Regions from separate parts of the Streptosporangium sp. NBC_01639 genome, predicted to be linked through region 1. Evidence: riboswitches for the same ligand, from Rfam matches in the RefSeq annotation. Region 1 holds a riboswitch; the other holds the start of a gene.
What was found. Region 1 has a riboswitch for glycine ahead of gcvT (glycine cleavage system aminomethyltransferase GcvT). Riboswitches for the same ligand answer to the same signal wherever they lie in the genome.
Positions count from the first base shown of each region.

Region 2: another riboswitch for glycine. It lies ahead of gcvP (aminomethyl-transferring glycine dehydrogenase); the one in region 1 lies ahead of gcvT (glycine cleavage system aminomethyltransferase GcvT).

Region 1 covers NZ_CP109272.1:2,720,256-2,727,138, forward strand. Annotated here, with positions in the region: gene OHA77_RS12200 (MFS transporter) at 1-604, shown strand, start outside; gene OHA77_RS12205 (gamma-glutamyl-gamma-aminobutyrate hydrolase family protein) at 785-1,480, shown strand; glycine riboswitch at 1,571-1,669, shown strand; glycine riboswitch at 1,670-1,764, shown strand; gene gcvT (glycine cleavage system aminomethyltransferase GcvT) at 1,798-2,889, shown strand; gene gcvH (glycine cleavage system protein GcvH) at 2,886-3,275, shown strand; gene OHA77_RS12220 (L-serine ammonia-lyase) at 3,355-4,731, shown strand; gene OHA77_RS12225 (hypothetical protein) at 4,862-6,751, shown strand.
Region 2 covers NZ_CP109272.1:323,695-330,577, reverse strand. Annotated here, with positions in the region: gene OHA77_RS01585 (FHA domain-containing protein) at 1-126, shown strand, start outside; gene OHA77_RS01580 (MerR family transcriptional regulator) at 153-803, shown strand; gene OHA77_RS01575 (bifunctional nuclease family protein) at 882-1,352, shown strand; gene OHA77_RS01570 (MerR family transcriptional regulator) at 1,497-2,117, shown strand; glycine riboswitch at 2,133-2,224, shown strand; gene gcvP (aminomethyl-transferring glycine dehydrogenase) at 2,383-5,238, shown strand; gene OHA77_RS01560 (hypothetical protein) at 5,376-6,158, shown strand; gene OHA77_RS01555 (hypothetical protein) at 6,256-6,633, opposite strand; gene OHA77_RS01550 (alpha/beta family hydrolase) at 6,716-6,883, shown strand, end outside.

The DNA of each region.
Region 1 (6,883 bases):
CTATATGGCGACCTTCGGCGTCCTGCCCTACTTCCTCACCGTCCTGATGCAGAGCGTGCACGGCTACAGCGCCCTGCAGACCGGGCTCGCCTTCCTCATCCCCTCCCTCGCCATCGCCACCGGCACCCAGCTCGGCGAGCGCCTCGCCACCCGGATCGGCAACCGCGGCACGCTGCTGATCGGCTTCGTCGTCGGCGTGGTCGGCACGGCCGGGCTCGCCTTCGGCTTCGACGCAGGCGCCGGCTACGGCCTGCTGGTGCCCGGGCTCATCGTCTCCGGGGTGGGACAGGGCATCGTCTGGACCGCCATGTGGATCGCCTCCGCCACCGGCACCGCGGCCCATGAGCAAGGCATCGCCAACGGCGTCGCCTCCACCACCCTCAACATCGGCAACGCCATCGGCTTGGCGATCTTCACGGTGATCGCCGACATCGGTACCGAGGGCAAGACCGGCCAGGCGCTGCGCGCCGCCACCGCAGACGGCGAATTCCTCGTCGTACTGCTGACCGCGGCCGGAATGGTCGCCGGGCTACTCGTCGTCCTCAATCTGCGACCCCGTTCCACCGCCGCGCCACAGGACGAGGAGATCCTCGCGACCCGCTGATCGCCGTCTGCGGCGGCGGTGCCGTTCTCGGTGATCCAGCCGATCGGAGCGGGCCACGGCACGAAGACCCTGGACTGCCATAGGCAGGGCCTCCCGTTGCCCGCGCCATGCCCTGGCATCGATAGCGTGCCGGGACGCGGGCAGGTGGCCCGCGTCCCGGCACCCTGCGAGAAAGAGATCATGTCCCGTCCCGTCATCGGCATCACCTGCTACGTCGAGCCCGCGAAGTTCACCGTCTGGGAGATGACCGCCGCGCTCCTGCCGTACACCTATGTCGACCATGTGGTCCGCGCGGGCGGGCAGCCGGTGATCCTGCCCCCGGCGGGCGACCCCGCCGCGCTGGCCGGACGGCTGGACGGGCTGATCCTGGCCGGCGGCGGAGACGTCGATCCGGCCCGGTACGGCGCGGCCCCGCACGAGCGGACCAGTCATGTCCGGACGTTCCGCGACGACGCGGAGACCGGGCTGGCGCGGGCGGCCCTGGAGCGGGGCATCCCGTTCCTGGGGGTCTGCCGGGGGCTTCAGGTCCTCAACGTCGCCCTCGGCGGCAGCCTGCGCCAGCACCTGCCCGACGTGGTCGGCCACGGCGGGCACGCCCCGGCCCCCGGGCGGTTCGGCCGGATGCCGGTGCGGCCGGTCCCCGGCAGCCGGCTCGCCAAGATCCTCGGTTCCGAGAGCGTGGACGTGGCCCATTACCACCACCAGGCCGCCGACCGGCTGGGGTCGGGCCTGACCGCGACCGCCCACGCCGAGGACGGCACGGTGGAGGCGGTGGAGCTGGCGGACCACCCGTTCGCCGTCGCCGTCCAGTGGCACCCCGAGGCCGACGACGAGAGCCTGCTGTTCGAGGAACTCGTACGGCAGACCCGTCCCTGACCTGTACGGCCGTCCACGGCGCCGAGAAACACATCGCTCCGAGGATTTCGCTCGGCCGGTGCGGACGGTTAGGCTGGTCGCGACACCGATGAATCCCGTGCGGGAGAGCGTCCTGACATCCAGGCCAGGACCCCTGAAGGAGCAAGCCCTCCCCGCAAACCTCTCAAGGCAAAGGACCGTGCGGGTAGGTGCTCTCTGGAAAGCAGGCCCGGTGGCCTCGCCGAAGGTGAAAGTCCGGCAAAAAACGGGCGAAGCTCTCAGGCATCGATGACAGAGGGGGAGGATGCTCTCATCTGTCCCCTGCCTGAGGTGCGAACATGTCCCGACCTACGCCGCTGCGCGGCGTCCACGAGGCCCTCGGTGCGACGCTGACCGACTTCGCGGGCTGGCTGATGCCGCTCCGCTACGGTAGCGAGTCCACCGAGCACAACGCGGTCCGCCAGGCGGCGGGCCTGTTCGACCTGTCCCACATGGGGGAGATCTTCGTGACCGGCCCCCAGGCCGGCGAGGCCCTGGACTACGCCCTGGTCGGCTACATATCCGCCCTGGAGCCTGGCCGCGCCCGCTACACGATGATCGTCGACCCGGCGGGCGGCGTGCTGGACGACCTGATCGTCTACCGCCTGGCCGACGACGAGTTCATGGTCGTCGCCAACGCCTCCAACTACCCCCGGGTCGCCGCCGAGCTCACCGGGCGCGCCACGGCCTTCGACGCCGTGGTGGAGGACCGCTCCGAGCAGTACGCGCTGGTCGCGGTCCAGGGCCCGCACTCCCGCGCCATCCTGGGCGAGCTGACCGACGCCGACCTCGACGGGCTCAAGTACTATGCCGGTCTGCCCGCCGTCGTCGCCGGCCGCGACGCCCTCGTCGCCCGCACCGGGTACACCGGAGAGGACGGCTTCGAGCTGTTCGTCGCGGCCGACGACGCCGAGCCGCTCTGGGCCGCGCTCACCAAGGCCGGCGAGCCGTACGGGCTGCGGCCCGCCGGGCTGTCCGCGCGCGACACCCTCCGGCTGGAAGCGGGTATGCCGCTCTACGGAAACGAACTGTCAGCCGATCTCACCCCGTTCGACGCGGGGCTCGGCCGTGTGGTGAGGTTTGACAAGCCGGGTGACTTCGTCGGCCGGGCCGCCCTGGAACCGCTCAAGGACGTCCCGCCGGCCCGCCGCCTGGTCGGACTGGTCGCGACCGGCCGCAGGGTGCCCCGCCACGGATACCCGGTGGTCGTCGCCGGTGACGGCGCCGTCGCCGGCGTGGTCACCAGCGGAGCGCCCTCGGCGTCACTGGGCAGGCCCATCGCCATGGCCTACGTGGACAACGGCCTGTCCGCCGGTCTGGCGGTGGACATCCGGGGTAATCATGAACCGGTCGACATCGTCGACCTGCCTTTCTACAGGAGGAAAAAGTGAGCAGCATTCCCGAGGACCTGCAGTACACCAAGGAGCACGAGTGGGTCGCGGGTGTCGACGACGGCCTGACCCTCACGGTGGGCATCACCGCCTACGCCGCCGACGCGCTGGGTGACGTGGTCTATGTGCAGGTCCCCGAGGTCGGTGCGACGATCGGCACCGGCGACGCGATCGGCGAGGTCGAGTCGACCAAGTCGGTGAGCGACATCTTCGCCCCGGTGAGCGGCGAGGTGGTCGAGGTCAACCAGGCCGTCGTGGACGACCCGTCCCTGGTCAACAGCGACTCCTACGGCGAGGGCTGGCTGTTCCGCATCCGCCTTGAGGGCAACGCCGACGACCTGCTGTCCGCCGAGGAGTACACGGCGCTCACTTCCGGCGAATCCTGAAAATTCTTCTCTCATGCCGTGATCGTGCGCGCCACCGGGCACGCACGATCACGGCGATGTGAAAGCAGGGACCAGACAGATGGCGATCAGCGTCTTCGATCTCTTCAAGATCGGAATCGGCCCGTCCAGCTCGCACACCGGCGGACCGATGGCCGCCGCACACAAGTTCGCCCGGGGGCTCGACCAGGACGGGCTCCTGGAGAAGACCGCCCGGGTCGAAGTGATCCTGTACGGCTCGCTCGGGCTGACCGGCAAGGGCCACGGCAGCGACAAGGCCGTACTGCTCGGACTGTCCGGTGAGAAGCCCGAGGTCGTCGACGTCGACACCGTCGACGAGCGGCTGGCCGCCATGCGCGCGTCCGGGACGATCTCCCTGTACGGCTCCCGCGAGATACCTTTCGTGGTCGGCGAGCATCTCGTCTTCGAGCGCAAGATCTCGCTGCCGCACCACCCCAACGGCATGCGCTTCACCGCCTTCTCCGAGGCCGGCGAACCGATCCGGGAGAAGGTCTACTACTCGGTGGGCGGCGGCTTCGTCGTGGACGAGAACGCCACCGGCGCCGACCGGATCAAGGCCGACGACACCGTCCTGCCCCACCCCTTCACCACCGCCGCCGAACTGCTCGCCCAGTGTGCGGAGACCGGCCTGTCGATCTCCGGGCTGATGCTGGAGAACGAGAAGGCCTTCGGCCGTTCGGAGCGGGAGATCCGCGACCGGCTGCTGAGCCTGTGGCACGTCATGGCCGAGTGCGTCCGGCGCGGCACCGCCAAGGAAGGCGTGCTGCCCGGCGGGCTGAAGGTCAGGCGCCGGGCCCACCAGCTCCACCGGCGGCTGCAGAGCGAGTCCCCGGAGAAGGACCCGCTGCAGACCATGGACTGGGTCACACTGTACGCCCTCGCGGTGAACGAGGAGAACGCCGCCGGCGGCCGGATCGTCACCGCCCCCACCAACGGCGCCGCGGGCATCATCCCGGCGGTGCTGACCTACTACAACCGCTTCACCCCCACGTCCGACGACGAGGGTGTGATCCGTTTCCTGCTCACCGCCGGGGCGATCGGCGTGCTGTTCAAGGAGAACGCCTCCATCTCCGGCGCCGAGGTCGGCTGCCAGGGGGAGGTCGGCTCGGCCTGCTCGATGGCCGCCGCCGGTCTCACCGAGGTCCTGGGCGGCACCCCGGAACAGGTGGAGAACGCCGCCGAGATCGGCATCGAGCACAACCTGGGCCTGACCTGCGATCCGATCGGCGGCCTGGTGCAGATCCCGTGCATCGAGCGGAACGCGGTGGGCGCGATCAAGGCCATCACCGCCGCCCGGATCGCGCTGCGCGGCGACGGCCGGCACTTCGTGGCCCTGGACAAGGCGATCAAGACGATGCGCGACACCGGCCGGGACATGCTGGACAAGTACAAGGAGACGAGCCGGGGCGGCCTGGCCGTCAACGTCATCGAGTGCTGAGCGGGGCGACTGGCCGCAGTCGCCCCGTGGACAAATAGATCAATCGGCATGAACTTCCCCATCCCGTACAGGATCACCCTGCCCCGCACCTATGCTGGGTGACCTTGTCGCGGAGGCTTGGGAGGTTGCGGTGTCAGCGGGAGCACGCCCGGCGGACTCACCGGGAGCGCGCCCGGCGAACCGCCTCCTCCGTTTCCTCCGCGCCCACTGGCTCTTCCTGGCCGCCCTGGTGGCCGGAGGCGGGCTGCGGGCCCTGGCCGTGCTCGGCTACCGGCCGGCCCTGTGGTTCTGGGCCGACTCCTTCGTCTATCTCGGCGGGGGCCTCGACCCGCGCCCCATGGAGTCGCGCCCCTCCGGCTACTCGCTGTTCCTGTGGGCGCTGCAGCCGCTTTCGAGCATCCAGGCCGTGGCCGTCGTCCAGCATCTGCTCGGCTTGGCCGTGGCCGCCTGCGTCTACCTCCTGCTCCGCCGCCTGGGCGGCCTGCCGGGGTGGGGCGCGACGCTCGCCGCGCTGCCGGCGCTGCTGGACGTCCACCAGATCCAGCTCGAACACCTCGTCATGGCCGACCTGCTGATGGAGTTCCTGGCGGTCGCCGCGGTCACGCTGCTGCTGTGGCGGCGGCGGCCACCGGTCTGGGCCGCCCTGCCGGCCGGGCTTCTGCTGGCCGCCGCGACCGCCACCCGGACGATCGGGCTGCCGTTAATCGCCGTGGTGCTGGTCTGCCTGGTGATCGGCCGTGCCGGATGGAAAGCCGTCGTCGCCACCACGCTGGCCGCCGCGATCGGCCTGGGCGCCTACGCCGTCTGGTTCGAGTCCGAGTACGGCAGCTACGGACTGACCCGGGGAAACGCCTTCCTGTGGGCCCGTACGGTGACCTTCGCCGACTGCGCGACGATCAGGCCCCCCGGACCGGAGGCGGCGCTCTGCCCCACCGAGCCGGTGAGCGAGCGCAAACCGCCACCGGTCTACATCTGGGACGGCGCGTCACCGCTCAACAAGATCAAGGGCAGCTGGGCCGAACGCGACAGGCTCGCCGGCGACTTCGCCGTCCAGGCCATCAAGGCCCAGCCCCTGGACTTCCTGCGGGCAGGCCTGTCCGACGTGGCCCACATCTTCGACTGGGAACGCCGGGTCTACCCCACCCCCGGCCCGCAGAGCGCCTACGTCTTCCCCGAGACGGCCAAGCCCTTCGCCAAGGGGACCGCCTCCCGGGGGAAGACGGCCGAAGAGCTGACGGTGGCCTACCAGGGCTCCTCCGGCGCACCCTCCCTCGTCGAGCCCTACGCCGGCTGGCTGCGCGCCTACCAGGCGTACGGCTCCCTGCGTGGCCCGCTCGTCGCCGTGGTCCTGCTGATCGGCCTCGCCGGTATCCTGATCCGCCGGCGGCGGCTCGGCGGCACCGCGCTGATGCCGTGGGCCACCGGAACCGTGCTGCTGGTCCTGCCGCCCTTCATCGCGGCCTTCGACCACCGCTACGTGGTGCCCGCCCTGCCGCTGCTCTGCCTGGCCGCGGGGCTGGCCTTCGGCAGGCGGACACCGACCGCCCCGGCCGGCGCACGGACGGACGACCCGCCGGACGCGCAGGCGGACGACCAGCCCTGGCCACCGCCGCCGGACGCGCAGGCGGACGACCTGTGGCGGCCGGCGCGGACGGACGACCGGCCGTGGCCGGAGCCCCCGGGCATCCGGGCGGCCGGCCCGTGGCGGTCACCGCCGCCGGACGTGCAGGCGCACCATCGCACCGAGCCCGTCGTCACCGACCGTCCTGCGAACTTTCCCGACGGCGTCCTTGTTCAGCCGCGCCACGAGTTTGGCGACGTCCGTCTCTGGCCCGCAGGTGACCCCGATCCGCAGCCGGGTGCCCCCGACCGACCTGACCTGGATGCGCCGGAGGTCTTCGACTTCTTTAAGCGCGACCCCCAGCATCGCCGTCCCGCTCCCGGTCCTGCTGCCCCACCGCCCCCATCCCAGGGCGCCCATCAGCCACCGGATCGCCACCAGCGTCAGCGCCATGAGTAGCAGCGCGGCCAGCCAGCCCATCCAGGGATGCTCCACCAGATGGCCGGGGAGCCCCTTGTCCAGGATCCGGTCCCCGCGTGGCTGGTGGATCTTTCCTCTCCCCCGGAGGAAACCGTAGAGTCCCGCCCCGGC
Region 2 (6,883 bases), 2.4 Mb from region 1:
GGCAGCCTGAACGGCACCTACGTGAACCGCGAACGGATCGAAGAAGTCCCGCTGTACGGCGGGGACGAGGTCCAGATCGGCAAGTTCCGGCTGGTCTTCCTCACCCGTGGCGCCGCTGGAGGATGATGAGCACGCAGGCCGCTCGTGCGCACATGAGCATCGGGGAGGTGCTCGCTCTCCTGCAGGGCGAGTTCCCCGATGTCAGCATCTCCAAGATCCGTTTCCTGGAGGGCGAGGGGCTGATCGAGCCGGAGCGCAGTCCCTCCGGCTATCGGAAGTTCACCTACGCCGATGTCGAGCGGCTTCGCTACATCCTCAGCGAGCAGCGTGACCGCTATCTGCCGCTGCGTGTCATCAAGGACCGTCTCGAGGCGGCCGACCGCGAGGAGCGCCCGCCGGCGCCCCCGCGCGCCGTGCCCGACGACGCGCCCGCCGAGGTCCGTCTCACCCGTGAGGAGCTGCTCGCCGCCGCCGAGCTGACCGAGGAGACCCTCGCCGAGCTTGAGGACTACGGCCTGCTCGCCGCGGTGGCCCGCTACTACGACGCCGAGGCGCTGGCCGTTGCCCGCAGCGTCGGGGCCCTCAGCGCCTTCGGGCTGCGCGCCCGCCATCTGCGGGCGGTCAAGGCCGCGGCCGAGCGCGAGGCCGGGCTCGTGGAGCAGGCCGTCGCGCCGCTGCTGCGCCGCCGCGGGCCCGGTGCCATCGACCGGGCCGACGAGACGGCCCGGGAGATTTCCGGTCTCCTGCTGGAATTGCACGCCTCGCTGCTGCGTTCCGGCGTGCGCGGGGTCCTGGGCCGGTGACAACCTGACCAGGCACTCGTACCTCGCGAGTGTTACGTTGAACAAACCGGTCGGAATCCAGCGAAGACGGAGCAGCCCGTGTTGCAGATGGAGGTCGTGGGCGTTCGGGTTGAGATGCCCTCCAACCAGCCAATCGTCCTGCTGAAGGAGGCACAAGGGGAGCGTTATCTGCCGATCTGGATTGGTATGACGGAGGCGACGGCGATCGCCATGGCCCAGGCCGAGGAGCCACCGCCGCGGCCGCTCACCCATGACCTGTTCCGGGACGTGCTCGACGGTCTCGGTGTCCGCCTGAACACGGTCAACATCGTCGCGCTCCGTGACGGGATCTTCTTCGCCGACCTGGTCTTCTCCAACGGGGTCGAGGTGAGTGCCCGCCCCTCGGACTCGATCGCCCTGGCACTCCGCACGGGCGCCCGAATCTTCGCCAGCGAGGACGTGGTCCGGGAGGCCGGGGTGCTCATCCCCGACGACCAGGAGGACGAGGTGGAGAAGTTCAGGGAGTTCCTTGACACAATCACGCCTGAGGACTTCGGTCGCGCGGGGTAGGAATTTCGGTGCATTTACGCTTCACGACGCGCCGGGTGGGGTCGTTGACTGATCTTGGCCCCAGTCCTACGGTGCAAGTGAAACCCGTGGTCGTGCGTAAACCCCCAGATCAGGCCGCGGGATGAGAGAAAGCCGGAGGTCCGCGTGGCGGTCAGCAGCGGCGAGGATAGAAACGCCGATCAGGATGACCCGGAACGGCGCCAGTCGGCACGTCAGCGCGCGGGTGAAGAGGGTCTGCTGTTCGACGGGCAGCCGGTGAAACCGCCGGCCGACATCGGATATCGGGGCCCCACCGCCTGCGCGGCGGCCGACATCACCTATCGGCAGTTGGACTACTGGGCGCGCACCGGCCTGGTCGAGCCCACCGTGAGAGCGGCCCACGGCTCGGGTTCCCAGAGGCTCTACGGCTTTCGCGACATCCTGGTGCTCAAGGTCGTCAAACGACTGCTCGACACCGGTGTCTCCCTCCAGCAGATCCGCATCGCCGTACAGCACCTCCGTGACCGCGGCGTCAACGACCTCGCCCAGATCACGCTGATGAGCGACGGGGTGAGCGTCTACGAGTGCACCTCGCCCGACGAGGTCATCGACCTGCTCCAGGGGGGACAGGGCGTGTTCGGCATCGCGCTCGGCCGGGTGTGGCAGGAGGTGGAGGGCTCCCTCGCGGATCTTCCCGGCGAGCGCGCGGAGTCCGACCAGGGCCCTTCAGGCGATCATCACGCCGATGAGCTGGCCCGCCGACGCAGGGCTCGCCGCACGGGGTAAAGTTGGTCTCGCTGCTGACGCTGTGCGGGAGAGACCCCGACAGGATCGGGGCGCCGAAGGAGCAACCTCCCCGGAATCTCTCAGGCACCCGGTACCGCACGGACGAGGCGACTCTGGAAAGCAGGTGCGTCCGCCAGGCGCATCTCACCGACGGTGCAAACCTCCCCGGCGGGGACGGTGAAGCTCTCAGGTCGAGATGACAGAGGGGGAGATCCGGCATACGCCCGCGCCCAGCGCCGGTCTCCACCGCCTCGGAAGGCTTTCCATGACCGACCTGTCACCGCTCAGCGAGCTCATCTCCCCGCCGTTCGCCACCCGGCACATCGGGCCTGCGGACGCCGACCAGACCCGCATGCTGGAGGCGGTCGGATTCGCCTCCACCGCCGACCTCGTCGCGATGACCGTGCCGGAGGCGATCCGGGCCAAGGACCGGCTGCGGCTGCCCCCGGCGGCCAGTGAGACCGAGGCCATCGCCGAGTTGCGCGCCCTGGCCGCCCGTAACACGGTGCTCACCTCGATGATCGGCCTGGGATACCACGACACGGTCACCCCGGCCGTCATCCGCCGCAACCTGCTGGAGAACCCGGGCTGGTACACCGCCTACACGCCCTACCAGCCGGAGATCTCCCAGGGCCGCCTGGAGGCCCTGATCAACTTCCAGACGGTCGTCTCCGACCTGACCGCGCTCGACGTCTCCGGCGCCTCCCTGCTGGACGAGGCCACCGCCGCCGCCGAGGCGATGACCCTGGCCCGGCGCGCCGGCCGCGGCCCGTCCGCCGTGTTCGTGGTGGACGCCGACGCGCTGCCGCAGACCAAGGCCGTGCTGCGCACCAGGGCCGAGCCGCTCGGCATCGAGCTGGTCGAGAGCGACTTCACCTCCGAGCTTCCCGAGTGCTTCGGCGTGCTCGTGCAGTACCCGGGTGCCAGTGGCCGGGTCAGGGACTTCCGCTCCATCGCCGAGGCCGCCCATGCGCGCGGCGCCCAGGTGGTCGCCGCCGCCGACCTGCTCGCCCTCACCCTGCTCGCCGCCCCCGGTGAGCTCGGCGCCGACATCGCGATCGGCTCCTCGCAGCGTTTCGGTGTCCCGCTGGGCTTCGGCGGCCCGCACGCGGCCTACATGGCCGTCCGCGACGGCCTGCAGCGGCAGATGCCCGGCCGGCTGGTGGGCGTCTCCCAGGACGCCGACCAGCGCCCCGCCTACCGGCTCGCGCTGCAGACCCGCGAGCAGCACATCCGCCGTGAGAAGGCGACCAGCAACATCTGCACCGCGCAGGTGCTCCTCGCGGTGATCGCGGGCATGTACGCCGTCTACCACGGCCCCGAGGGACTGCGCCGGATCGGCCGGCGCATCCACCGGCATGCCGTCGTTCTCGCCGCGGGCCTCCGCCACGGGGGTGTCGAGGTCGTGCACGACGACTTCTTCGACACCGTGCTCGCCCGCGTGCCCGGCCGCGCGGCCCAGGTCGTCGCGGCGGCCCGCGACAACGGCGTGAACCTTCGGCTGGTCGACGCCGACCACATCGGGGTGACCTGCGACGAGCGGACCGAGCTCATCCACCTGGAGCAGGTCCTGGCCGCCTTCGAGGTCAGCGGCGCCGTGCTGACCGACCTGGACGCGGCCGCCCACGACGCGCTGCCCGTCTCCCTGGCGCGGGTCAGCGACTACCTGACCCACCCGGTCTTCCACAGCCACCGGTCCGAGACGGCCATGCTGCGATACCTGCGCAAGCTGCAGGACAAGGACATCGCCCTCGACCGATCGATGATCCCGCTGGGCTCCTGCACCATGAAGCTCAACGCGACCACCGAGATGGAGCCGATCACCTGGCCGGAGTTCGCCGGCCTGCACCCCTATGCCCCGGAGGACCAGGCCGGCGGCTACCTTGAGCTGATCGGGGAACTGGAGGGCTGGCTGGCCGAGGTCACCGGCTACGACGCCGTGTCGATCCAGCCCAACGCCGGTTCCCAGGGCGAGTTCGCCGGTCTCCTCGCGATCCGCGCCTACCACAGGGCACGCGGCGAGTCCGGCCGGAACGTCTGCCTGATCCCGTCCTCCGCGCACGGCACCAACGCCGCCAGCGCGGTCATGGCGGGCATGCGCGTCGCCGTGGTCGCCTGTGACGACAACGGGAACGTGGACCTCGACGACCTCGATGCCAAGATCGACAAGCACCGCGACCAGCTCGCCGCGATCATGGTGACCTATCCCTCCACGCACGGCGTCTACGAGGAGACGATCACCCAGATCTGCGAGCGGGTGCACGAGGCCGGCGGCCAGGTCTACGTCGACGGCGCCAACCTCAACGCCCTGGTCGGCCTGGCCAAGCTGGGCGAGTTCGGCGCCGACGTCTCGCACCTGAACCTGCACAAGACCTTCTGCATCCCGCACGGCGGTGGCGGCCCCGGTGTCGGTCCCGTCGCGGTCCGCGCACATCTCGCCGACTACCTGCCGGGCCATCCGCTGCGCGGGGAGTCGCCGGTCGGTCCCGTCTCGGCGGCGCCGTACGGCTCGGCGGGCATCCTGCCCATCTCCTGGGCCTACATCCGGATGATGGGCGGCGAGGGGCTCAAGGCGGCCACCGAGCAGGCCATCCTGTCGGCCAACTACCTGGCCCGCAGGCTCAGCCCGCACTACCCGGTCCTCTACACCGGCCGCGGCGGCCTGGTGGCGCACGAGTGCATCATCGACCTGCGCCAGATCACCAAGGAGACCGGCGTGACCGTCGACGACGTCGCGAAGCGCCTCGTCGACTACGGTTTCCACGCGCCGACGATGTCCTTCCCGGTGGCCGGCACACTGATGATCGAACCGACCGAGAGCGAGGACCTGGCCGAGCTCGACCGGTTCTGCGCCGCGATGATCGCGATCCGGGGCGAGATCGGGAAGGTCGCCTCCGGGGAGTACGACAAGGCGGACAACCCGCTGCGCAACGCTCCGCACACGGCCGGCTGCCTGGTCGCCGACGAGTGGGCTCACCCCTACACCCGCACCGAGGCGGCCTACCCGCTGCCGTCGGTGCGGGAGGACAAATACTGGTCGCCGGTCCGCCGGATCGACCAGGCATACGGCGACCGCAACCTGGTGTGCTCCTGCCCGCCGCTCGAGGCCTACGAGGACTGATCCCCATCTCCGCGGTCCGCGCTTTCCACCGCGCGGGCCGTATTTCACCACATATGTATTTCAGCGTGCATACGGGGACGGGCATGGCCCCGAGTCGTTAGGCTCGGGGTATTCCTTTACCGGGGGAAGGACCCTGCATGCCAGAGGTGGACACGCGTCCATTGGAGACCGCGCGGAAACTGGCCGAGAGCGGTGACCTGGACGGCGCGGCTACGATCTTCGCCGGACTGGCCGCCGACCCGGCGGAGCCTGATCGGGCGCAGGCCGCGGTCGGGCTGGCGGTGGTGCTCCAGGAGCGAGAAGACGTGGCGGGCGCCCGTGCGGCGGCGCGCACCGCGCTGGCGACCGGTCATCCTGAGTTCGCCGCGCAGGCCGCCTGCCTGCTCGCCCGGAGCTTCGAGCAGGAGGGCCTGCTCGACCAGGCCCGAGCCGCCTGGCAGGCCGCTCTCGGCGTCGGAAACCCCTCCTACGTCCCCGTGGCCCACCTGGCCCTCGCCAGGCTCGCATTGGGACGCCGGGAGGCGGAGGAGGCTCTGCGGGCCGCGCTGGCCACCGCCGATCCGGAGATCGCCTCCAGCGCCGCGCAGCGGCTGGCCGAGCTCCTGCTGGAGGAGCAGGAGGCGGGCGAGGCCGCCGGGGTGCTCCTGGAGGCGCTCGCGGTGCCGGATGTGGCCGAGGTGCCGAGGCTGCGGGTGCTGCTCGGCATCGCCCACCTCGAACTGGCGTGCGCGGAGTTCGCCGGGGCGATCGAGGAGGGCGGTGACGTCGAGACCGGCGCGCTGGCCATCGAGCTGCTGGCCCGCACACTGCCGCTGAGAGGCCGCGACGAGGACGCCGAGCAGGTGTGGCGCTACGGTCTGGACAGCGCTGACGAGGGCCTCGCCGAAGACGTCCGCCTCCGGTTGAACCGCGACGCCTGACGGCCGCCCGCGAGCCCCTGTCGCGTTCCCGTGCGGGGACCGCTGCCCGCACTTCGAGGTGGCGGATGCGGGCGGTGGTCCAGGTGCCGGTCGCCGCTCAGTCGCGGCTGCGCCAGCGGCTGAGCGCGTGGGCGAAGTTGATCGCGACGATGCCGCCCCAGGCCAGCAGCAGCCCCGCGGTGCCCGCGGTGTTCGCCGCGATGGCGGTCAGCGGGACGCCGATGCCCAGCGAGCCCAGGGCGATCGGGATGGAGCCGTTGCCGCTCCTGCGCCGCTGGTGCCCCTGCCCGGGGTGGGGCTCCCGGTAGGGCCGGCCTCCGGTGAGCTGCATCTCGGCACGCACGCGAGCGGCGATGGTGGCGTCGAGGCGGTCCACGAAGGAGTCCACCAGCGCGGTCTCGTAGTCGGGGCCGAGCTCCCGCCGGGCCTCGATGGTGGCGCGCATGTCCTGTCGGATATCTTGGTTGTCCTGCACGCTCCGATTATCCGCCCGCACGTGTCTCCCGGCATCAGTCGTTAGGACGAAATCTGTGTCCACCCGGAGCGCCGCGTCTCTCATGGAGATCACGACGCCGCACGGCCCGGCCGTGGCGGAGATCGACGAGGTCGCCGACCCGCGGTTTCTGCTGGTGCTCACCCATGGTTCGGCCGGGGGAGTGGACGTCCCGGATCTGCTGGCCGTACGGGATGCGGCGGCGGGGATCGGCGGGGTGGTCGCGCGGGTG